DNA from 4 places in the Marinomonas sp. GJ51-14 genome. Region 3 is predicted to be linked to each of the others. Evidence: predicted binding sites of a transcription regulator. Region 3 holds the regulator's gene; each other region holds the start of a gene.
The links. The regulator sigma-54, encoded in region 3, starts transcription at its own class of promoters, with help from an activator protein. The targets are predictions, from matches to a motif close to TGGCACNNNNNTTGCTNT.
Positions count from the first base shown of each region.

Region 1: the regulator sigma-54 is predicted to act here: its motif matches at 4,403-4,420, upstream of AC0L3Y_RS11935 (CmpA/NrtA family ABC transporter substrate-binding protein).
Region 2: the regulator sigma-54 is predicted to act here: its motif matches at 1,590-1,607, upstream of AC0L3Y_RS06985 (isoamylase early set domain-containing protein).
Region 4: the regulator sigma-54 is predicted to act here: its motif matches at 2,502-2,519, upstream of AC0L3Y_RS11965 (nitrate reductase).

Region 1 is NZ_CM147879.1:2,477,219-2,483,390, forward strand. Features, by position in the region: gene AC0L3Y_RS11910 (type I secretion system permease/ATPase) at 1-221, shown strand, start outside; gene AC0L3Y_RS11915 (HlyD family type I secretion periplasmic adaptor subunit) at 224-1,555, shown strand; gene AC0L3Y_RS11920 (response regulator transcription factor) at 1,660-2,292, shown strand; gene AC0L3Y_RS11925 (ANTAR domain-containing response regulator) at 2,491-3,096, shown strand; gene AC0L3Y_RS11930 (CmpA/NrtA family ABC transporter substrate-binding protein) at 3,093-4,277, shown strand; gene AC0L3Y_RS11935 (CmpA/NrtA family ABC transporter substrate-binding protein) at 4,591-6,000, shown strand; gene AC0L3Y_RS11940 (ABC transporter permease) at 6,064-6,172, shown strand, end outside.
Region 2 is NZ_CM147879.1:1,431,253-1,437,424, reverse strand. Features, by position in the region: gene olsF (bifunctional ornithine lipid synthase OlsF) at 1-1,215, shown strand, start outside; gene AC0L3Y_RS06990 (hypothetical protein) at 1,244-1,381, opposite strand; gene AC0L3Y_RS06985 (isoamylase early set domain-containing protein) at 1,680-1,985, shown strand; gene betB (betaine-aldehyde dehydrogenase) at 2,326-3,783, shown strand; gene betA (choline dehydrogenase) at 3,796-5,463, shown strand; gene AC0L3Y_RS06970 (DUF6515 family protein) at 5,543-5,935, opposite strand; gene AC0L3Y_RS06965 (hypothetical protein) at 5,955-6,172, opposite strand, start outside.
Region 3 is NZ_CM147879.1:2,807,768-2,813,939, forward strand. Features, by position in the region: gene AC0L3Y_RS13355 (YhdP family protein) at 1-1,422, shown strand, start outside; gene yjgA (ribosome biogenesis factor YjgA) at 1,589-2,122, opposite strand; gene mgtE (magnesium transporter) at 2,129-3,415, opposite strand; gene AC0L3Y_RS13370 (HPr family phosphocarrier protein) at 3,490-3,759, opposite strand; gene ptsN (PTS IIA-like nitrogen regulatory protein PtsN) at 3,769-4,218, opposite strand; gene AC0L3Y_RS13380 (RNA polymerase factor sigma-54) at 4,236-5,711, opposite strand; gene lptB (LPS export ABC transporter ATP-binding protein) at 5,787-6,172, opposite strand, start outside.
Region 4 is NZ_CM147879.1:2,486,977-2,493,148, forward strand. Features, by position in the region: gene nirB (nitrite reductase large subunit NirB) at 1-1,991, shown strand, start outside; gene nirD (nitrite reductase small subunit NirD) at 1,995-2,342, shown strand; gene AC0L3Y_RS11965 (nitrate reductase) at 2,664-5,336, shown strand; gene AC0L3Y_RS11970 (glycosyl transferase family protein) at 5,333-6,172, shown strand, end outside.

The sequences.
Region 1 (6,172 bases), 330 kb from region 3:
ATGAACCAACCGCGTCGATGGATAACACAACAGAGTCTAGAATGAAGCGTCGTTTAATAGACGGTTTAAAAGATAAAACACTGATATTAATTACTCATAAGGCTTCTATGCTAGATATGGTTGACCGAATTATAGTTATGGACAATGGTCGCTTAATTGCAGATGGTCCAAAAGCACAAGTTCATGAAGCACTTCGTCAAGGTAAGTTGAAGGTCAGTTAATTATGAGTGATAAAAATACGATTTCTCAGCATGATTTAGAATACCTGACAGACCGTAATGCGGCTTTAATGTTAAAAACACCGCGTGGCGGGCGAATCATTTTATGGGTGATTTTTACCTTTATTGCATCAGCTTTAGTCTGGGCGAATTACACTTCCCTTGATGAAGTTACTGTCGGTGAAGGTAAGGTTATTCCATCGAGTCAAGTACAACAAATCCAGAACTTGGAAGGTGGTATTCTAAAAGAAATTAATGTTCAGGTTGGACAAGTAGTTGATGGTGGTCAAATTTTGATGACCATTGAGAACACCGAGGCCTTATCTTCTCTGCGAGAGCAACAAGCAGAATATGTTAACTTACACGTGCGTGCAACGCGTTTACAAGCAGAATCTTACGGTCTGGTTCCTGAGTTTGATGCAGATATAGAAGCTGAATATCCCTTAGTTGTAAAGCGCGAGCTCGATTTATACAACAATCGATTGGATTCCTTACGTACTAATCAAGTGAGCTTTCAGCAACAAATAGAACAGAAAAAACAAGAAATTATCGAGCTGCAAGCAAAGCTAGATAATTTAAAGCAAAGCTATGGGTTTTCGAAAGAGGAATTGGATTTAACACGACCAGCTTTTGAGCAAGGTGCGATTTCTAGGGTTGAACTTCTGCAATTAGAGCGCCAAGTGAATCAATTACAAGGTGATTTAGAGGCAACAGAATTAGCTATTCCACGAGCGCGTTCAGCACTTAGAGAAGCGCAAAGCAAATTAGAAGAAGGTGAAGCCAAATTCCGTGTAGATGCCCAAGAAGATTTAACGGGTGTGCGTAGTAAACTTGATCAATTAAGAGAAACTAGTGTTTCTTTAGAAGATAAAGTATCGAGAACGCAAGTTCGATCACCAGTGAAGGGGATTGTTAAACAAATTCAAATTAATACAGTAGGTGGTGTTATTAAGCCTGGTATGAACTTGATGGAAATTGTTCCTATTGAAGATTCATTGTTGATCGAGGCTAAAGTTCGTCCAGAAAATATTGGTTTTATTCAACCTGACTTTAGCGCTGTGGTGAAACTTTCAGCTTACGATTTTGCTATTTTTGGTGGTTTACATGGTGTAGTTGAAAATATCAGTGCGGATACTATCTTAGATGAAGAGGGTAATAGTTTTTATCTGGTAAGAGTCAGAACTGATAAAAACTACTTAGGTACTAAAGAGGCCCCTTTGCCTATTATTCCAGGTATGCAATCGACAGTAGATATAATTACAGGCAAGAAAACTTTATTAGACTATTTGCTTAAACCTATTTTGAAAGCCAAGCAAAATGCGCTTCGTGAAAGATAGTTACAAAAATAATGTAAGTTCTATGAATAGTTACAAAAGTTAACATTTTACTTTTATTTGTTAGATAAAATGTTTATGTCGTATTTGATGAGACGAGACTTATTTTGAAAATACTGTGTTGGAACACTGACGAAGCTGTATGGAAACATTGGAACCAAGTAATTAACGCCAATGATTTTCTAGAGCGCGTTGAAAAGTTTGACGATTTACATAAATCTCTTCAGAAAACATCATTTAAATACTGCTTTGTTTACTTAAGTGATGATGCTTTTTCGAAAAAAGTCGAGGACGTGGTTTCTTTATGTCTAGATTTTCCTAATCAAAAAATTATAGTGTTTCCTAATCAGTCTAGCCAGCAAGCTGCATTACGACTTTTTTCTGTTGGTGTAAGTGGTCAATGTGCGCCTTATATTGGGCGTGAACAATTAGATTTGGTTTTGTCTGTTGTTGATTCTGGTGAGATATGGGGAGGAAAAACCTTTATTCAGCAGCTGATTCTTCAATCAGCAGCAACAGCGATGAATGTTCAGCATAATGATTTAGAAGATTTGTCAGAGCGTGAATTGAGTGTTGCTCAGTTTATTGCGAAAGGTCTATCAAATAGACAAATTGCTGTTGAGATGAGTATTACAGAACGTACTGTAAAAGCACATTTAACCTCCATCTTCAAAAAGACCAACACCAAGGACAGGTTGGCTTTAGGCTTGTTGGCGCAAAGTAATGATCAAACGCTCTGATTTGGTTCTTTCAAGATAGGTGGTTGCACCTATTTTGTTCGTTATTCTTTAGTCGATTAGAAATCCTTCGATCCTTTCTTCAATTAAAGCCTTTTGATAGGGCTTTTAGTTGTCTTTATTTTTAATACCAGTGTTTCTTAATGGCGCATATTTTGCAGTTATCTAAGTGTATTAGTCGCTTTTTTAAGAGAATGCACCATGACAGAGCCCCCGCAAAAAGAATTAACAGTGATGATTGTTGATAATGAACCTGCCCGAGCAGCCATTGTTGAACAAGCAATGACTGACAGTGGCTATCGTGTCATTAGACGGCTTGAAAACGCTAAAAATCTAACGGAAGCTGTTAATCAATATCAGCCAGATATGGTTATTATTGATATTGAATCTCCTGATCGTGATATGTTGGAAAACATGTCACGTCTTACCCAAGATAACCCTCGTCCTATTGTTATGTTTGCCGAAGAAGATGATTCACGACATGTTGAGGCCGCAATTAGAGCAGGCGTCAGTGCCTACGTCGTTGATGGCGTTAATAGCGGAAGTGTAAAAGCGCTGTTGCAAGTTGCTATTGCACGGTTTCGTGAATTTCAGGCGCTTAGGTCTGAATTAGAATCGGTAAAAAGCCAACTGGAAGATAGAAAGCTTATAGATAAAGCGAAAGGTTTAATTATGAAACATCAACAATGTGATGAACCCGCTGCCTATAAAGCATTAAGAAAACTGGCTATGGATCGCAGTCAACGTATGACAGACGTTGCCCGAAATATCATATCAGTAATGGATCTAATGGGAGGTGTAAAGTGAATCTACTGAAAGAAAATTCTATTCTATGTGCGCCTGTTCGCATTGGTTTTATTCCCTTAATTGATTGTGCACCTTTTGTGATAGCAAAAGAAAAAAACTTCTTCGCTCATGAAGGTGTTGATGTGGTGCTTTCGAAAGAAGCTTCTTGGGCAAGTATTCGTGATAAGGTCGCGTTTAACGTGTTAGATGGGGCTCATATGCTGGCTTCAATGCCGATTGCTGCCACTTTAGGAATAGGTACGATTAAAAAAGCAATGCAAACCAGCTTTACGGTTAGTCATAACGGAAACGGCATAACCATTGGTAATGCTTTATATGATCAGCTTCAAGATTATTCAGATTCATCTGCTGATATTCGTACCGGTGCAGCACTTAAAAAATTAATCGATAGTCGTGATGGACAAGCTGCGCCTTTGCGTTTTGCCATTGTTTACCCTTATTCGTCGCATAATTATCAATTACGAGATTGGCTAAGTCGTGTTGGAATTGATCCAGACAATGATGTGCAAATTACAGTTGTGCCTCCGGTTAAGATGCTTGATGCATTAAAATCTGGCGAGATAGATGGTTATTGTGTTGGTGAACCTTGGAACAGCCTTGCGGTTGAACAAGGTGTTGGTCATATGTTGGTAACCGGTTATGAAATTTGGGGGAGTACACCAGAGAAAGTGTTCGGTGTGAATTCTGTGTGGGCAGAGCAAAATGAATCTGCTCATTTGGCGATTATTAGGGCGTTAGAGAAGGCTTGTACTTGGGTCGATAATGAAGAAAATCAGACTGAGTTATTAGGCATATTAAGTCATCCAGATTATTTAAATTGTACGGTTGAACAATTGGTTTATGGTTTTAGTGTTATTAAGCCAAAAGGTCAGTTTGATTGGCCGATGGAAGCGTATCAGCGTTTTTCAGGTAGTGAAATTAATAAACCTTTACCAAGCTATGCTTTGTGGATCATGGCACAAATGTACCGTTGGCAACAATTAGGGAACCTTGACTCATTAAACCATGTGGCTGAACAGGTTTATCGACAGGATCTCTATTACAAAGCGTTAAACCTTGATGTTGAAAAAGATCAAGCTTGGCGCCTTTCTTCTGTAGAGGAATCTGAGTGGTTAGGCGCCGTTTCTCGAGGTGAGATTCGTTTAAATGCTGGAGGTATTTTAAAAGGGTTTGATAAATAACGTGGTTTTTTATGGTGCGCAGTGCGTAAGAAATGCGCAAGAACCGTAGGGCTATATATGCTTATCTCTCTCTTTTTTTATATGGTTTTTATTAAAATTTATATAAATCAGTGTTTTACCTTCATTGGCATAGTCTGTGCTTTGATTTAAATATACATTTTGGTGAAGTTAGCAATGACGCTTAACTGTCACCCACATTATTAACAGTTCAATGTAGAGCTGCTTATGAATGGCAAAGGCGCCTGCGAACACATTTATTGTGATTCGCATGCGCCTTTTTTGTTTTTTTACGTTTCACAAGTGGAGCATAGTTATGAACATGAGATCTTTGAAAACGGTTTTATCTTTGCCGGAGCTGGCACATTCAACTAAAAAAGTAGGTGTTTCTTTATTAGTTGGTTCTGTACTTCTATCCGGGATTGCTCATGCAGAGCTTGGTTACCCAGAGAAAGAAGAGCTTAAATTTGGGTTTATAAAATTAACCGACATGGCACCACTAGCGATTGCCTATGAAAAAGGGTATTTCGAAGATGAAGGTTTGTACGTCACCCTAGAAGCGCAGGCGAATTGGAAAGTATTGTTGGATCGAGTGATTGACGGGCAGCTTGATGGTGCTCATATGTTAGCTGGGCAGCCACTTGGCGCGACCATTGGTTACGGAACAAAAGCACACATAGTGACGGCTTTTAGCATGGATTTAAACGGTAACGGTATTACTGTATCTAATGATGTTTGGGCTGAAATGAAAAAGAACATTCCACATAGCGCGGATGGCAAACCGATTCATCCAATCAGTGCGAGTGCTTTAAAACCTGTTGTTGATGGTTATAAAGCAGAAGGTAAGCCTTTCAAAATGGGGATGGTTTTCCCGGTCTCTACTCATAACTATGAATTGCGTTATTGGTTAGCAGCTGGAGGTATTCACCCTGGCTACTATGCGCCAGCGAAAGGCGATACGAGCGGACAAATTGATGCGGATGCATTGCTTTCTGTAACGCCACCACCGCAAATGCCAGCGACAATGGAAGCCGGAACGATCCACGGTTACTGTGTGGGCGAACCTTGGAATCAGCAAGCTGTGTTTAAAGGCATTGGTGTTCCAGTAATCACTGATTACGAAATTTGGAAAAACAATCCAGAGAAAGTATTTGGTGTGAGCAGTGATTGGGCAGAAGAAAATCCCAATACACACATTCGTGTTGTTAAAGCTATGATTCGCGCGGCGAAATGGTTAGATGAAAATAACAATGCAAACCGTCCAGAAGCAGTAGAGATTCTATCTCGTAGTGATTATGTCGGTGCTGATTACGATGTGATTGCTAACAGCATGACAGGAACATTTGAATATGAAAAAGGCGATAAACGCGAAGTGCCTGATTTCAACGTGTTCTTCCGTCATAACGCAACTTACCCTTATTACAGTGATGCGATCTGGTACTTAACTCAGATGCGCCGTTGGGGACAAATTGCTGAACCTAAGTCTGATGAATGGTTTATGAAAACGGCGAAAGACGTATATCGTCCAGATGTTTATGCACAAGCCGCCAATGCTTTGATTGAAGATGGTTTGATGGTGTCATCTGAGTTTCCTAATTTCGACAAAGAAGACGGCTTCAAAGCACCACAAAGTGACTTCATCGATGGTGTGACGTATGACGGTAAAAAACCGAATGACTACTTAAAAAGCTTTGAAATTGGTTTGAAAGGCAACGACCAAATATAAATAAAGGAATGATAAGGCGGTCATATGACCGTCTTATTCAGTTAACTAAGCGAGACACAACATATGAATATACCAAGCTTATCCATCGCGTCACTGAAAGAAAGGGTTGAAAGCTTTTCGTTGAAAAGTTTGTTGCTTCCACTCTTTGGCATCTTAGCTTTCGTTTTGTTAT
Region 2 (6,172 bases), 1.4 Mb from region 3:
GATCAGCAGTGGAATCAAAATTATTTAAAAATAGCACAAAAGACAAATAGCCCATTACTGCCTGTACATATTGGCGGCCGTAATTCCATGCTGTTTTACACCAGTTCTCTTTTATACCGACCTCTTTCAACGATACAACTTGCTAATGAAATGTTCCGCCAGAAAAATCGTAAGATTCCCATGCAGGTAGGACAAGCCATTCCTATTCAAGAATTAGCAAAACTACCATTAAGTGATAAAGAAAAAAACAAACTGGTAAAGCGCCATTTATACCGCATTGCAAAAGGCAAAAAACCTCTATTAAAAACAGAGAAAACGGTTGAACATCCACAAAATAGACAGCTAATCAAAAACGAACTTAAACAAGCCGAGCACCTCGGCAGTACCAAAGACAATAAACAGATCTATTTATTTGATTATGACCCCATGTCAGTCACCATAAAAGAAATTGGCCGTTTGCGTGAAATTGCTTTTCGTAAAGTAGGTGAAGGCACTGGCGAACGTTCTGATTTGGATAAATTTGATCAACATTATCGTCATTTAATCTTATGGGATGAAGATGAGTTAGAGATCGTTGGTGCATACCGCATAGGCGAAGTCGCTCGCTATATGAAGGAAGACAAACCAAACCGTATTTACAGCGCTGACCTTTTTCAGTATTCCTGTGATATGGAACCTTACTTTGAACAGGGTATTGAATTAGGCCGCAGTTTCATTCAACCAAAGTATTGGGGAAAGCGCAGTTTAGATTATTTATGGTATGGAATCGGAGCATATCTAGATAAGCACCCTGATATCCGTTACATGTTCGGGCCAGTGAGCCTAAGTAACAGTTACCCAACAGTCGCAAAAGATTTTATTGTATCTTTCTACAAATTGTATTTTTCAGATAATGAACATCTAGCTCGTTCTTTCACACCCTACCAAATAAACTCAGAACATGCAGAGATCATTTCTAGAATTTTTAGCGGTGATAATTACGACGAAGACTTTAAAATATTAAAAGAACAACTGAGTCACTTTGGTGCTAGCATTCCAACTTTATTTAAACAATACAGTGAGTTATGTGAGCCTGGTGGTGTACGCTTTTTAGACTTCGGAGTTGATGCAGATTTTGGCTATTGCGTAGATGGACTCGTTCTTGTTGATTTAGAAACAATCAAAGAAACGAAGAATAAGCGCTATCGAGGCAACAATGACATTAAGACATTGTAACTAGTTAAGTAAGAGCAAAACGAAACCATCACGATCTGTGATCGTGATGGTGACTTTGTGAATTATGATCGTAATCTTGCTCTGGCCCTTTGAAAACAACCAAGTAAACAATAGCAGTAACAAGCGCCACACTTAACGCAATTAGAATAATCATTTGAATGTCCATAAAACACTCCTTCTCTTTGTGGTATGCATTTATTAATTGTATGGTATTTGTACAGTTTAAAATGTAAGTTTACGTCTCAATTTGTATCTGCATACTAAGCACAATAAAGGTGCATTTTTCGGCATTTCATCCATTCACATCACAAGAAAGAGAGCATAAAGACTGCGATTTGAACAAATTATCTACAAGATTAATTAGTTAAAAAGCATGGCCTGAGCTTTGCTTGTTATTCATCTCATACTTTAGGTTTTTTGCTGTAGCCTCATCTTACGTTCACATCAGAACCATGGAGCAGAAAATGATCACAAAGACATATTTAAAAACCAAACCTGAATGCAAAGTAAAATTCATCTTACCTGCTGAAGTCATTGGTGATGCCCAGGCAGTTTCTGTCGTCGGTGACTTTAATAATTGGGATGCTTCTCTAAACCCTTTACGTAAACAAAAGTCAGGAGAATTTGCTTCCAGCTTAAATCTAGAGGTGTCACACACCTACCAATTTCGCTATCTCATAGATGGCAATTACTGGCTAAATGACGATATGGCGGACGCTTATGTGACAAGTCCAATTAGCCATGATTCAAATGGTGTTCTTAATCTATAACTATTGACCACTTGATCCATAGTAAATTGCCCTTTTCTCTTCTTCTTGCGAAGCTTTATGGTAAAGCTGTGATTGCAAGAAGAAGAGTTTTCATTAAATCCCCCCTCATGATCACAAAGATTCGCTTTGTCAGTCATTTACCTATCAAGTAATAGTTGTCATAAACGACCTATAAGCTTCCTGTCAGCGTCCCACTTTCATGATGACCCTGACATTACTAGTCAGAAATGTGTACAATTGATTCTTTATTAAACGGACGTTTAATAAAAAACAGATAATTGATACATGATGGCGACTCAAAAAAGAGTGCCATATAACAAACGAATTAAAGAGGTTTACCATGGCACATCAGCAGCAATACATTCACGGCCGCTACCATGCATCCACCAGCGGAGAACACTTTGAAACCATTAACCCTGCAACAGGGGAAGTGATTGCAACGGTTGAACACGCAGGCCAAGCTGAACTCGATGCTGCCATTAAATCCGCAAAAAAAGGTCAACAAGTTTGGGCTGCTATGACAGCAGTAGAACGTGGCCGTATTCTTAAGAAAGCGGCAGAATTACTTCGTGAAAATAACGAAGAACTGGCTCGCCTAGAAGTATTAGACACAGGTAAACCTCTACAAGAAGCTATTTGCGTAGACATAGAAACAGGTGCTGACGTCATTGAATATTACGCTGGCCTTACTGATAAGATCCAAGGTGAATACCAAGATCTTGGTAACGGCAACTTCTTCTATACTCGCCGTGAACCATTAGGTATCTGTGCTGGCATTGGCGCATGGAACTACCCAATTCAGATCGCTATGTGGAAATCTGGTCCGGCGCTTGCCGCTGGTAATGCGATGATTTTCAAACCGTCTGAAGAAACACCATTAACCGCTTTGAAGCTTGCTGAAATATACACTCAAGCCGGTTTGCCAGACGGTGTTTTCAATGTCATTCAAGGCGATGGCCGTACTGGTCAAATGATCACAGCACATCCAGAAATAGATAAAGTTTCTTTCACTGGTGAAGTAGGAACAGGCAAAAAAGTCATGGCCGCTTCCGCTCAGTCTTTAAAAGATGTGACTATGGAACTTGGTGGTAAGTCGCCAATGATCATCTTCCCTGACATGCCAGTTGATCAAGCCGTTTCTGCAGCCATGTTGGCTAACTTCTACACTCAAGGAGAGGTTTGTACAAACGGCACCCGTGTATTTGTTCACGCAGACATGATGGACGCTTTCACCAAAGAACTAAAAACACGTACAGAAGCCATGATTATTGGCGACCCAATGGACATGAACACACAAGTTGGTGCCTTGATTTCAAAAAGCCACATGAACAAAGTATTAGGCTACATTGAAGCGGCAAAAGACGCAGGTGCAACCTTGCTTTGTGGTGGTTATCAAGTCACAGAAAATGGTTTAGACAAAGGCGCCTTTGTTGCTCCAACAGTTTTCACAAATTGCACAGATGACATGCCTCAGGTACAAGAAGAAATCTTCGGCCCTGTTATGTCAGTATTAAGTTTTACTGATGAAGACGAAGTCATCAAACGCGCAAACGCGACTAAGTTTGGTCTAGCGGCTGGCGTTTTCACAAAAGACTTTGCTCGTGCACATCGTGTTATTAATCAAATGCAGGCGGGTATTTGCTGGATCAATGCTTGGGGATCTTCTCCTGCAGAAATGCCAGTGGGTGGTTACAAAGAATCCGGTGTTGGTCGTGAGAATGGTATCGACACTTTATATCACTACACACAAACGAAAAGTGTGTTTGTCGATCTTAACGACATCCAAAACCCTTACTAAACGGAAAGCATTATGGCAAACGAAATATACGATTACATCATCGTTGGTGCTGGCTCCGCAGGTTGTGTGTTAGCAGATCGACTGACAGAAAGTGGTGAGTACAAGGTTCTTCTACTTGAAATGGGTGGCTCAGATAAAAGTATTTTTATCCAAATGCCAACGGCCTTATCTTACCCAATGAACACTGAAAAATACGCTTGGCAGTTCCATACTGACAAAGAGCCAGGGTTAGACAATCGCGAAATGCATTGTCCACGCGGTAAAGTGTTAGGCGGTTCGTCTTCTATCAACGGCATGGTGTATGTTCGCGGTCACGCGTGCGACTTTGATCAATGGGAAGAAAGCGGAGCAAAAGGCTGGAATTACCAAACCTGTTTACCTTATTTCAAAAAGGCAGAATCTTGGAAAGGTGGTGCAGACTTGTACCGCGGTGGCGACGGTCCATTGTCGACCAATAACGGTAACGACATGACCTACAACCCACTTTATCAAGCCTTCATTGATGCAGGTAACCAAGCAGGTTACGGCGAAACCGCAGATTACAATGGCCATCGCCAAGAAGGCTTTGGACCAATGCACATGACGGTAAAAAATGGCGTTCGGGCGTCTACGTCTAATGCCTATTTACGTCGTGCGATAAAACGTTCAAACCTAACCTTAAAAACCGGTGTCCTTAGCCACAAAGTCATTTTTGATGGCAAAAAGGCCGTTGGTATTGAGTTCAGTAAAAATGGCCAAAAAAGCCAAGTTAACGTGAGTAAAGAAGTCATTCTTTCAGCGGGTTCTGTTGGTTCACCACAATTGTTACAACTGTCTGGTGTTGGTCCAAAAGACGTGCTAGAAAATGCAGGTGTACCACTGGTTCATGAATTGCCAGGTGTGGGTGAAAACTTACAAGACCACTTGGAAGTGTATTTCCAATACAAGTGTAAAACCCCCGTCACACTAAACGGTAAACTGGATTTGATCAGCAAAGGCCTTATCGGTACTCGTTGGATCTTATTCAAAAGTGGCTTGGGTGCAACCAATCATTTCGAATCTTGCGGTTTCATTCGTTCACGAGCCGGTTTGAAATGGCCAAATATTCAATATCATTTCTTACCTGCGGCCATGCGCTACGATGGTCAAGCAGCCTTTGAAGGCCATGGTTTCCAAGTCCATGTTGGGCCAAACAAACCAGAAAGCCGCGGAAAGCTATGGATTGAATCCGCCGATCCAGCGGCTAAACCTCGTATCTTGTTCAACTACATTTCCACCGAACAAGACAAACAGGACTGGCGCGATACGATTCGCCTAACCCGTGAAGTACTTCAACAGTCAGCATTGGATACATTCCGTGGCGATGAAATTCAGCCTGGTATGAACATTCAAAGTGATGAAGAAATAGATCAATGGGTAAAAGAGAACGTAGAGAGTGCATATCACCCCTCTTGTACCTGTAAGATGGGTGATGATAACGATCCAATGGCCGTCTTAGATGAAGCTTGTCAGGTGCGTGGTATCGAAAACCTTCGCGTGGTGGATTCGTCTATTTTCCCAACCATCACCAACGGAAACTTAAACGCGCCAACCATCATGGTTGCAGAAAAAGCGGCAGACATGATTCTAGGAAAAGACCCGTTACCAAGTCTCAATGCGCCCGTTTGGATTCATCCTGAGTACGAAACTAAACAACGCTAATAGTGTAGGTTTAATAGACTCAATAGAAAAAACCCTAAGACGAATCATCTTAGGGTTTTTTTATACCTATAAATAAGCATTAATCATCATTGTCAAAAGGGTTTTCAACTACCTTATATCGTTTTCGTTTAACATCAAAACGATACCAAATACCTTTACTAGTGAAATAGTCTTTGTCTTTATGTCGAACGACTCTGTGTTCTTCAGGAATATCATCTACCCAAACACCCGGTGTTGGCGTAACAACCAAGTAACCGCGGGGTGTGTCTCGATAAAAAACACCATCTGCATAATAGGTACGATCATCCACTACAACATGACGATGAGGCAAGGTTGTCAAAACAGAACCTATTGCGATGCCTGTTCCTAATGCGAACAATCCAAAAGGCGCACCACCAAACCCTCTCGGACCGCCAGCACAGCCAGATAGAGTCAGGCAACAACACAAAGCAATAATAGAACGAAGCGTCATAACCTTTTCCTCACCTTAATTAATGATTTGGAGGCTCAGGTAATTCGTCTTTCGTAAGTGAGCCACTACCGTCGGCGTCGAAACGATCGAAATCATCGAGCAAAGGTCCTTTAAGCTCATCTTTTGTTAGAACCCCATCACCATTTGAATCCATTTGATCAAATGATGGCGGCTCTTTAGGAGGCTGTCCGTTTGCCAGACTATTTATGGAAAAAAGTGATAGTAAGCTTGCCGTCA
Region 3 (6,172 bases):
CTACCTGAGCCTGTAGGTAAAACTGCACAGGAAGTGAAAGAGCTACGCCTTAAAGTAATGCAGCATGAAAGTGATATTGTTATTGATACGGATTATAACCAGTTATCAATGGCTCGATTTCTTCTTCAAAATGGCGAGTTTATAGGTGGGGAAATGACCTTGAATGGTGGTCGAAATCAAGCCTTAAATTCAAATATATCTAAGGGGTTGCTACTGACAGGAAGCTTTGAGAGGTTTGATGTGCAGGAGTGGTGGGCGGTCTTTTCTGACTTATCCGCTAATGATTTAAATGCTACAAAGAATGTCGAAATGCCTAAGTTGCCAGAATGGCTTAATCGAATCGATTTAATTGTCGATGAAGTTGTGGTTAACCCTCAAAATATATTCAATAATTTTAAAATTACTTACAACGCTACATCAGATAAATCTTTGTATGTAAGTTCGGATGAAGTTAATTTCTCTTTTGTTGATAAGGGTGGTATTCCTGATCTTCATTTTAATTTTCTAAGTTGGAATACTGCCTCATCAGAGGCTGATTCGGATATTACCCTGTCAGATCTCGTCCCAACGGCTCCAGTTGCAGCTAATCAAATTCCAGATATGACATTAGCTGCGGATCAGCTATATATTAATGAGCAGCCTTATGGTGATTGGCAGTTAAAGGTTACTCGAGATGGTAATTATGTTCGTATAGATCCGATTTCTACTGAATTAAAGAAAGGTGACTTGAAAGGCAGCCTTATTTGGTTAGACCAAGGTGAGGACTCCCATGTGACTTTACGCATTGCTGCTATGGGGGCTGATTTATCTGAGCTGACTGGTAAGTTTTCTAGTGAGGCCTTTGTATCTTCGAAAAAATATCAAATTGATGTGGCTCTTGATTGGAAAGGACATCCTTTTTTCCTTGATAGGCCATCTATTGATGGACGTATTAGTTTTTCTGCTGAAGACGGTAATTTTAGTAAAGTGGATGAATTACCTGCTTTTTTGAAGTTCTTGGGTGTTTTTAATGCTGGGGCTTTAACTAGGAGGCTATCACTTGATTTTTCTGATATGTATCAACCGGGACTTACTTATGATGATTTTAGTGGAGAGCTTTCTATAAGTGCTGGTATTTTAAAAACAACTTCACCTATCACCATAGACTCGCCTTCGGCTATACTTTCTTTAACTGGTAAGGCTAATATAGTGGACGAAACCCTAGATGAAACATTAACTGCAACCTTTCCTCTCACGGGAGCTTTGCCGATTGCTGGTCTTTTGTGGGGAACTCCACAGCTTGCGGGTTTGCTTTATATAACTGATAAACTGATTGGTGACCAGCTGTCAAAAGTAACCAGTGTACAGTATAAAGTGGAAGGCTCTTTTGATAGTCCAACGATGACGCCAATAAAATACAAGCCGTTAGATAAATCCAAATAGTGAGAGTTTTTTTGGTTTGGAAGTGTGTTAACGGTTATTTTCTGTAATGATCATTGTTGTGTTGAATGGCGCTTTATCTTTTACTCTTGGATCTTAATAAAAAGGCTCAGCTTGTATAATTAGCAAGCTGAGCCTTTTTATTAAGATTAATGTCGCTTTAAAAGCTCTATAGCCCTAAGCGTTTTTCTTCTGCTTCACGTAAAAAGCGAAATAGTTTCTTGCGATTTGTTGTTGTACTGCCTTCTTGTGATGCTTCTTTTTGAGATAGTCGAATTAATTGTCTAAGAAGTTGAATTTCTTCAATTTCAGGGTTTTCATCTAAATACTGGGACAAAACCTCTTTACTATTTTCACCAATCAAAGCATCTCGCTTAACTTCTAATTGATGGAATAACTTATTGTATGCCGCTGATGTGGAGTCAAATAGTGCTACACGCTGAGCAATGGCTTCGTGATCTTCCGTTCTCATGACTTTGCCAATGTATTGCAAATGTCTTCTCATAGCTTCATGTTTCTTAATGCGGCCAGCTTCAATGAATGCATCGCGAAGTGTTTCTGACATTTCGACTTTTTTGAGTTGGTTTTTACTAAGTTCAAGCATTTTTTTACCAAGATCTTGTAACGCTTCTACTTCACGTTTTATCTGGGTTTTGCTTTTAGGGATTTCGTCTTCATTTTCAAGTTGATCGAAGTCTGTCATGGGAACCTATATTAAAAAGATAGTAGCGAGGCCGAGAAAAGATAGAAAACCTACCACGTCGGTCACTGTTGTCAAAATTACGCTGCCAGCCAATGCGGGATCTACGCCAATTTTTTTTAAGAAAATCGGCAGAAGTGTACCAGTGGTCGCCGCAAATAGCAGATTTATTATCGTAGCAGCAGCAATGATATAGGCAATCTTTATGTTGTCAAACCAAAGTGCAGTAAGTGCGGCGATAACTGTTGCCCATAATAGACCATTAAGAAGGCCAACAATAAGCTCTCTGTTTAATAGCCAGCGAGTATTGGTAGCACCAATTTGATCTAGGGCAATACCGCGAATAACGAGAGTTAATACCTGTGATCCGGCAATCCCTCCCATACTTGCCACAATAGGCATCAAAATAGCTAGGGCAACAACTTGGTCAAGGGTGTTTTGAAATAAGCCAATCACATAAGAAGCGATGAAGGCTGTAATTAGATTAACACCAAGCCATACGGCGCGCCTTTTGGTTGTTTTCATGATGGGGGAGAAAGTATCCTCATCATCATCAAGTCCAGCCATACTTAACATGGAGTGTTCAGCTTCATCACGAATGACATCCACCACATCATCAATAGTAATACGACCTAATAGTTTCTTGCTTTTACCATCAATTACAGGAGCTGAGACAAGATCCATTTTTTCAAATAGTTGTGCTACTTCACTGGCTGTGGTTTCTGCTTCTATAACGGTAAACTCTGTTTCCATGATGTCGCGAACGGTCGCGTTAGCATCTGACACTAATAATTTTGTAAGGGGTAGCGTTCCTAATAATCGGTCGGAACGACTGACAACCAATAGATTGTCTGTCATATCTGGTAATGTGTTATGCCTACGTAAGTAGCGAAAAACAATGTCTATGGTAATGTTGGGACGGATAGTGATGGTGTCCGTGTTCATCAAGCCGCCGGCAGAATCTTCTGAGTAGCTTAATAGTGCTTCTACTCGCATCCTGTCCTGCGTGGTCATTGACGCAAGTACTTCTTTTACAATCGTTTCTGGAAGGTGTTGAAGTAAATCGGCGAGGTCATCACTCTCAAAATTTTCAGAGACAGCAATAAGTCGCTCAGTATCCATGCTTTTCATGAAATGAGCGCCAATATCTTCACTTAGATACTGTAGGACTTCGCCTTCGTTTTTTGTGTCTATTAGCTCCCAGAGAAGTTTTCGCTCTTTTGGTGGGGAGGACTCTAATAGTCTAGCAACATCTTGTGCGGGTAAGGCTCCGTTAAGTAAATAACGGATCTGCATTGTGGTACCGGATTCGAGTGATTCGGTGACCGTTTGAAGGTGGGCTAAAGTCGTTTTTTTCTGACATGTAGGTTTTACTCGTCTTCACCAAAACGATTATTAATTAGCTCAATAATAGCTTTAATAGCTTCCTCTTCATCTTCTCCATTTGTTTTTACTAATATTTCCGTGCCTTTACCAGCAGCCAGCATCATCATTGCCATGATGCTTTTTCCATCTACATTACGGCCTTCTTTTTCAATGGTGATATCGCAAGAGAAGCGAGTGGTCGTTTCTACAAGTTTCCCGGCGGCACGGGCATGCAAGCCTAATTTATTGATGATTGTAACAGACACTTCTTGCATGTATTTGTCCTATATTAATGACTCAAATATATTAAATAGATCTTCATTAGTTTGAGCAGTTCGTAATTTATCTAGTGCCTGAGGGGATTGGGCAAGTTCAGCAATCTGGGCAAGCGTTGCTAAATGTTCATCACATTCATGGGGGGGAACAATTAATGCAAAAATGAGATCAACAGCTCTTTTGTCAATTGAATCAAAATCAATAGGATTTTGTAGTGACATAACCACAATTGCAGTATGGTTTGCTGATTCTAGGCGGCAGTGTGGAATGGCTATACCATTACCAATGCCTGTGCTGCCAAGTTTTTCTCGTCCTAATAGTGCATCATATACGGCTTCATTATCGCAATGGAGGCGATTTGATGCTACTTCAGACAAGCTTTCTAGAACGCGTTTTTTACTAACAATATCTTGCTTTGCTAAAACTAGCTCAGCTTTTAATAATGATTTTAATGACATATTAAAATGGTATCCGTTTAGATCAATCGCTTACGTTCATTGGAAGGAGGGATGTTCATCGCCTCACGATATTTGGCAACAGTTCGTCGTGCAACCTGTATGCCTTGGTCAGCCAATATAGTGGCTAGCTTATTATCACTTAATGGTTTTTTCGCAGGCTCATCAGCAACAAGCTTTTTAATCATAGCTCGTATTGCGGTAGAAGAACATTCTCCTCCAGATGCTGTATTAACATGGCTTGAGAAGAAATATTTAAGTTCAAAAATACCTTTAGGGGTGTGCATATATTTCTGTGTTGTCACCCTGGATATTGTCGATTCATGCATGCCAACTTCTTCGGCAACATCATGAAGGACCATAGGTTTCATTGCTTCTTCACCTAATTCGAAGAAATCAATTTGTCTGCTAACAATGCAACTGGCTACTTTTAATAATGTCTCATTTCTGCTTTGTAAACTCTTCATAAACCATTTGGCTTCTTGAAGAGACGTTTTAATATAGCTTACATCTTCAGTTGTTGCGGCTGATGTTGTGGCCATTGCAGAATAGGTTTCGTTAATTTTAATCGGTGGGAGTGCGTCATTATTTAGTTCCACCTGCCAAGTCCCATTGCGTTTTTTCACCGATACGTCTGGGATAACATAATCTGTATCGTCTACATCAATGACTGAACCCGGACGCGGATTAAGTTGCTGGATTAAATCAACAACTTCTTTTAGTGCTTCATCTTTGAGTTTTGTTTTGCGGCTTAGTTGGACAAAGTCGCGGTTACCCAGTAAAGGTAAATAATGGTCAATAAGGTTGTGAGTGCTTTTATAAAGCGGATGATTTTGAAATGCTTCTAGTTGCACTAATAGGGAGTCACGTAAATCAATCGAGCAAACACCAACAGGGTCAAAACGTTGTAATCGATGCTGCACGGCAACCACTTCTTCTATATCTAAGTCTTCTAGCTCAACGCCAAGTGATTCCCAAATTTCATCTGTTGATATACTGAGATAGCCATCGGGTTGAACACATTCAATAATGGCATAGGCGATTTCAATGTCTCTATCAGACATATGAGTTAGGTTTAATTGCCAGATTAAATGATCTTGGATGCTTTCTGCTGGAGCATTACGGCTTTCAAAATCACTATCACCCTCATAACTATTGTTATCACTTACTGCAGCTGAACTTTGATACGTGTCATCCCAGTTACTATCGATGGATAATTCTTCCGGAATGTTTTCCGTCCATTCAGACTCTACGCGAGCTTCTTCACTGGTACTTGCATCAAGGACAGTGTCAGTGCTTTTAGATTCAATGCTGGCTGGTATTTCATTATGAAGTTGTTCGTCATCATCTAGTTCAAGAAGAGGGTTTGATTCAAGGAATTCATGTATTTCTTGTTTTAAATCTAACGTAGAAAGCTGCAGCAAGCGGATGGCTTGTTGCAGTTGTGGTGTCATGGTCAGCTGTTGACCGAGTTTTAATTGTAAAGACTGCTTCATAGAGCAACTCTTCTTGTTTGAGTGAATTGGAACAAGTTATGCATACTACTCCCTTTCTATAGTAATGATAAGGGGTTACAAGCGGAAGTCGTCACCTAAATAGACCTTTTTGACTTGTTCATTATTGATGACCGTATCCGCATCTCCTGACGCAATGATATAGCCGTTACCAACAATGTAGGCCTTATCACAGATATCGAGTGTCTCCCGGACGTTATGATCGGTAATTAAGACACCGATGCCACTTTCTTGAAGGTGTTTGATTATCAGTTTGATATCACCTACAGAAATTGGGTCTACACCGGCGAAAGGCTCATCCAGTAATATAAATTTGGGGTTCATTGCAACAGCTCTTGCAATTTCAACTCTTCGACGCTCACCACCAGACAGTGCCATACCTAGGTTTTTCCGAATGTGAGTAATGTGAAATTCTTCTAAAAGGTCTTCCAGCCTAGAATGTT
Region 4 (6,172 bases), 320 kb from region 3:
CCGTTCAGTTAGATGAAAAGGGCGGTAGCGTTCTCAAAGGAATGATCGAAGGTTTAGACGTGAAGGTATACACAGATACGGCGACCCAAGAAATCGTTGATGGAGAAACGGCTTTTCATCGTATGAATTTTGCAGATGGTACACACCTTGAAACGGATTTGATTTTGTTTTCTGCGGGTATTCGTCCTCAAGATGCGCTCGCGAAACAATCTGGTTTGGAGATGGGAGAACGTGGTGGCATCACCATTAACAATCAGTGCCAAACCAGCGATGCAGATATTTATTCTATTGGTGAATGTGCGCTTTGGAATAATCGAATTTTTGGTTTGGTTGCACCAGGTTATACCATGGCGAAAGCCGCAGCAGGCCATTTAATGGGTGACGCAAGTTTGTCATTCACTGGTGCTGATATGAGTACCAAACTGAAATTGCTTGGTTGCGATGTAGGTTCTGTTGGTGATGCTCATGCACAAACTCAAGGCTGTAAAGTCTTCGTTTATCAGGATGAAATCAGTCAGAGCTACCGCAAAATGGTGGTGTCGGAAGATGGTAAAAAATTATTAGGTGCGGTGCTTGTTGGTGACAATAGTTATTACGATACCTTGCTGCAATATTATTTGAATGCGATTGATTTACCTGAGCAAGCACAATCCTTGATATTACCAGCCATGGATGGTGCACCAGCTGCATTGGGTGTAGATGCTTTACCTTCAACGGCGTCTATTTGTAGTTGTCATAATGTATCTAAACAAGACATTGCTGATGCCGTCTGCAATGGTGCTTTGTCCGTTGGTGATGTGAAAGGTATAACAAAAGCAGCGACAGGTTGTGGTGGTTGTGCAGCTCTTCTGAAAAAAGTGGTTGATAACGAATTGTTAGCGCTAGGTGTTGAAGTCAGTACAGATATTTGTGAGCACTTCGCTTATACCCGCCAAGATTTATATAACTTAGTTAAAATCGAAGGGATCAAAAGCTTCGACAGCCTATTAAAAAAACACGGGAAAGGGCACGGTTGTGAAATTTGTAAACCTGCCATCGGTTCAATCTTAGCCAGTGTATGGAATGAGTTTGTACTTAAAAAAGAACACATTAGCTTGCAAGACACCAATGATCGTTTTTTAGCAAACATGCAAAAAGACGGAACTTATTCCATTGTGCCGCGTATTCCCGGTGGTGAAATTACACCTGAACGATTGATCGTTTTGGGTGAAGTTGCAAAAGAATACAAGCTGTATACCAAGGTAACAGGCGGTCAGCGTATCGATTTATTTGGTGCAACCTTGGCTCAGTTACCTGAAATTTGGGAAAAATTGATCGCTGCAGGATTTGAAACAGGCCAAGCCTACGGTAAATCTTTGCGCACGGTGAAGTCTTGTGTGGGCAGTACATGGTGTCGTTATGGAGTAAATGACAGTATGAAAATGGCGATAGATCTCGAAAATCGCTACAAGGGTTTACGTTCACCTCACAAAATCAAATTTGCCGTTTCCGGTTGTACTCGTGAATGTGCAGAAGCTCAGAGTAAAGACATCGGCGTCATTGCAACAGAAGGCGGTTGGAATCTTTATGTTTGTGGTAACGGCGGTATGAAACCACGTCATGGTGATTTATTCGCTACTGATCTTGATGATGAAACACTCGTTAAATACATAGACCGTGTGTTGATGTTTTATACGAAAACAGCCGATCGTCTGCAGCGTACATCTGTTTGGATGGATGGGTTAGAAGGTGGTTTAAGTTATCTAAAAGACGTGGTTATTAATGACAAACTAGGTTTGTGTGAAGAACTAGAAGCCAATATGCAAAATGTTGTTGATACATTCCAATGCGAGTGGAAAACAACCTTGGAAGACCCTGAAGCGCTGAAAACTTTCCGTCAATTTGTGAACTATGAAGGCGTCGACAGTAACGTCATGTTTATTGAAGAGCGTGATCAAATACGTCCAGCGACGGATGTCGAAAAACAGCAATTAATCGCTAAGGTAGGTTAGAAGATGACGACGCAATGGAAATTAGTATGTAAGCAAGATGACCTTGTGGCGGATGCGGGTGTTGCAGCCATGGTTAATAATGAGCAAGTTGCACTATTTTATGTGCCAGAGTCTGAGAATAAGGTTTTCGCGATTGGTAATTGGGATCCTATTGGTAAAGCGAATGTGCTTTCAAGAGGCTTGATTGCACACCTTCAAGATCAATGGGTCGTTGCAAGCCCTTTATATAAGCAGCATTTTGCCTTGTCTTCAGGTCAATGCTTGGAAGAAGAGATAAACGTCCCTCATTGGGAAGCAAAGCTCGAAGGTGATGAGGTTTATATTGCATTAAACCCTAACGCTACGAACTGATCAGTCAAGACGGTTTATTAATAAGCGGCGGTGCATTTTTATTATTTTTTGCACCATATTGGTGCTCATTTTTGATTGGATTAATAACTGTGATGTTAATGAAAGCTGCTAGCTGACTGATAAAGGTGTCTTGTCTTTATATCAACGTTTGTTATTAGTTGGCTTATATATTGCTTTATTATAAATAACTGATGCGACGTAAACCGACGAAGGCTTACACATAAAGTAGTCAGATATTACAAAAGGCAACGAGGCCCAACCATTTTTCTAGAAAAGTGGTTGGGCCTTTTTTTGTTTTTGAAAAAGGCGAAAGGACGTTTTATGACAACAATCGGAAAAACAACCTGCCCATATTGTGGTGTTGGATGTGGTGTAAATTTATCGGTTCCAGATTCTTCGATGGAAGCTATACCTCCGGTTTCTGGTGATGTGGATCATCCAGCTAATTTTGGCCGCCTTTGTGTAAAAGGCAGTAGCCTCGCTCAAACTATTCAGTCTGATGACCGTTTACTCACGCCCATTGTTAAAGGTGAGTCCGTTTCTTGGGAATCGGCTGTTGATACTGTGGGGGAGAAAATTGCTCAAGTAGTAAAAGATCATGGACCTGATGCGTTTGCTTTTTATCTATCAGGACAAATTCTGACGGAAGATTATTATGTTGCTAACAAATTAGCGAAAGGTTTTATTGGTACGGCGAATGTGGATACCAACTCTCGTTTGTGTATGGCATCTGCCGTGGTTGGCTACAAACGAGCGTTTGGTTCCGATACGGTGCCGTGTAATTACGAAGATTTAGAATTGTGTGATTTGTTGATCATGGTCGGATCTAATGCGGCGTGGACGCATCCTATTTTGTATCAACGAATTGCGGCGGCAAAGAAACAACGCCCTCACATGAAAATTGTTGTTATTGACCCAAGAGAAACCGCTACCTGTGATATTGCTGATCTGCATTTAGCGATTAAGCCCGGGACAGACGCCGCTGTATTCTCATTTTTGTTACATCATTCCGTTCAGGCTGGTGTGATTGATCATGGATTTATCTCTCGCCATACCAATGGCTTTAAAGAAGCTTTGGAACAAGCAAATGAGTCAACACCGACACTGTCTTCTGCGGTCAGCTTTTGCGGTGTCAGTGAACAAGACCTGATGCTGTTAGCCAGCTGGTGGAACGAAACCCCGAAAGCAGTGACGTTTTATTCTCAAGGTATTAATCAGTCCTCATCTGGTGTTGATAAATGCAATGCGATTATTAATTGTCATTTGGCAACAGGACGAATAGGCAAAGAAGGCGCAGGGCCATTTTCCATTACAGGTCAGCCAAATGCCATGGGTGGTCGGGAAGTGGGAGGTTTAGCCAATCAACTTGCCGCGCATATGGATTTTGCAACACCAGGTGCGCAGCAGTTAGTGCAAACGTTTTGGCAAGCGCCAAATATGGCCACTGAAAACGGCTTGAAGGCCGTTGATCTATTTCAAGCAATGGAAGAAGGTAAAGTCAAAGTGGTTTGGATTATGTCGACCAATCCTATGGTGAGTTTGCCTGACACGGCTCAAGTAAGACGCGCATTAGAAAAGTGTGAATTAGTGATTGTCAGTGACTGCAAAGCCCATACTGATACGACGGCGATGGCGGATGTTTTGTTTCCTGCTACAGGTTGGAGTGAAAAAGACGGAACAGTGACTAACTCGGAACGCAGGATATCTCGTCAGCGAGGTTTATTACCAGCTCCAGGTGAAGCCAAGCATGATTGGTGGGCGATTTGCGAAGTAGCGAAACGCTTAGGTTATCAATCCGCATTTTCATATCAAAGTGCGCATGAGATTTTTGTTGAGCATGCCGCCTTATCTGCCTTCGAAAATAACGGTAAACGAGATTTTGATATTGGTCATTTTAGCCAAATGACGAAAACAGAATATGACGATTTGATACCTGTACAATGGCCCGTTCCAAAAGGTCGTCCACAAGGGACAGAACGTATGTTTGAAGATGGGCGATTTTTTACGCCGGACGGCCGCGCTAAATTTGTTCCTATTATTCCTGTATTACCGGTTCATGCATCAACACCAGAATGGCCGTTTACATTGAATACGGGTCGAGTTCGAGATCAATGGCATACTATGACGAGAACAGGGGATGCGGCGTTACTAACAAAACACACTGACCAGCCTTATGTTGAAATTCATCCGAAAGATGCCAAACACCTTAGAATTGAAGATAAGACGTTAGTTCGTATTACTTCATCTTATGGCGAAGCCTTATTAAAAGCCAAAGTCAGCCGCGCCGTTTCACCGGGCAATGTTTTTACACCAATCCATTGGACTCGGCAGTTCTCAAATGCAGCGGTTGTCTCAAACCTTATACCTCAAGTCGTTGACCCGTTATCAGGGCAACCTGAATCCAAGCATGCTCAGGTGAAACTTGAAGCTGTCAATGGGGTTAGTTATGGCGTTATTGTTTCGAGCACGCCTTTAGAGTCATTGGATTTTACTTATTGGTGTCTTGTTCCCTCTGAGCAAGGTTATCATTACGAAGTGGTTTGGTCCGTTGGCAAAAATGTTACGTCGATTCTGTCTTTATTCAATCAAAGAGAGCGATCAAATGGTCAATGGCTAGAGTATACTAATCCCAGCACACAACAAATTCGATTGGCTCATCTTTATCGCAATACTTTGACTGCGGTGGTCTATATCCATCCTAAGCCTGAATCTATTTCATGCGATTGGCTGGTGTCCAAATTGGCTGAAGGTGAAGAGCTTTCTGAATTAGATCGGATGGCCATTCTTGTCGGAGCACCTGCGAACGTCGAAGATAAAGGCACCATAGTGTGCTCATGCTTCCAGATTGGCAGCAAGCAAATTGAGAAATCTATTGAAGAGGGTGTGTGTTCTGTTGAAGAGCTTGGAGCGAGTTTAAAATGTGGAACAAATTGTGGCTCTTGTTTACCTGAATTAAAACACTTTATACCGATTATGACGGAGCTCACTGTATGAGTAATACCTTTACACAATATGTCAAAATCCTTGGGCGAGGAAAAAAAGGGTCCCGTACCTTGACCACAGACGAAGCTCATCAGGCGATGTCTCTAATATTGTCAGGGAGTGTAGAGCCGGCACAATTAGGTGCTTTTTGGATGCTGATTCGTATTCGTGAAGAAACCGTTGAAGAAACCGTTGGTTTTACAAAAGCGACACGAGAATTTCTTTTTAATGATGAAGCATTAGAGATAGAAGTTGACCTAGATTGGCCTTCGTATGCTGGTAAGCGAAATGAATTACCCTGGTTTCTATTAGCCGCATTGGCATTAGCGAATTATGGTGTGAAAACTGTCATGCATGGTCATGTGTTTAAAGGTGAGGAAAGAATTTTTGTTGAGGAGGCTATTCGAGCTTTAAGTTTGTCTATTTGTCATTCACCTATGGAGGTGAAGCAGAGTATTGATCGGAACAATTTTGCTTATATGCCTTTGAAAGATATTAATTCCACGTTAAGTGACATGATGAATTTGAAATACACACTTGGATTGCGCTCTCCTGTCAACACAGTGGTTCGTATGATGAACCCATTTTTTGCCGCTCACAGTGTTCATGGAGTGTTTCATACGGGTTATGATATTTTGCATGTTTCAGCGTGTGAGAAGTTAAATGATCCTTCTGTGCTTATTTTTCGTGGTGGCAACGGTGAAGCAGAAGTAAACCCTGAGCGAGAAGTCACCCTATGGAAGTGGCAAAATAGACTGGCGAGTTCGACTAGTTGGGCAAAAGCTGAGAAAGAGCATAAGCGTCTCAAAAACAATTTAGATTTGTCTCGTTTGACTGATCATTGGTGT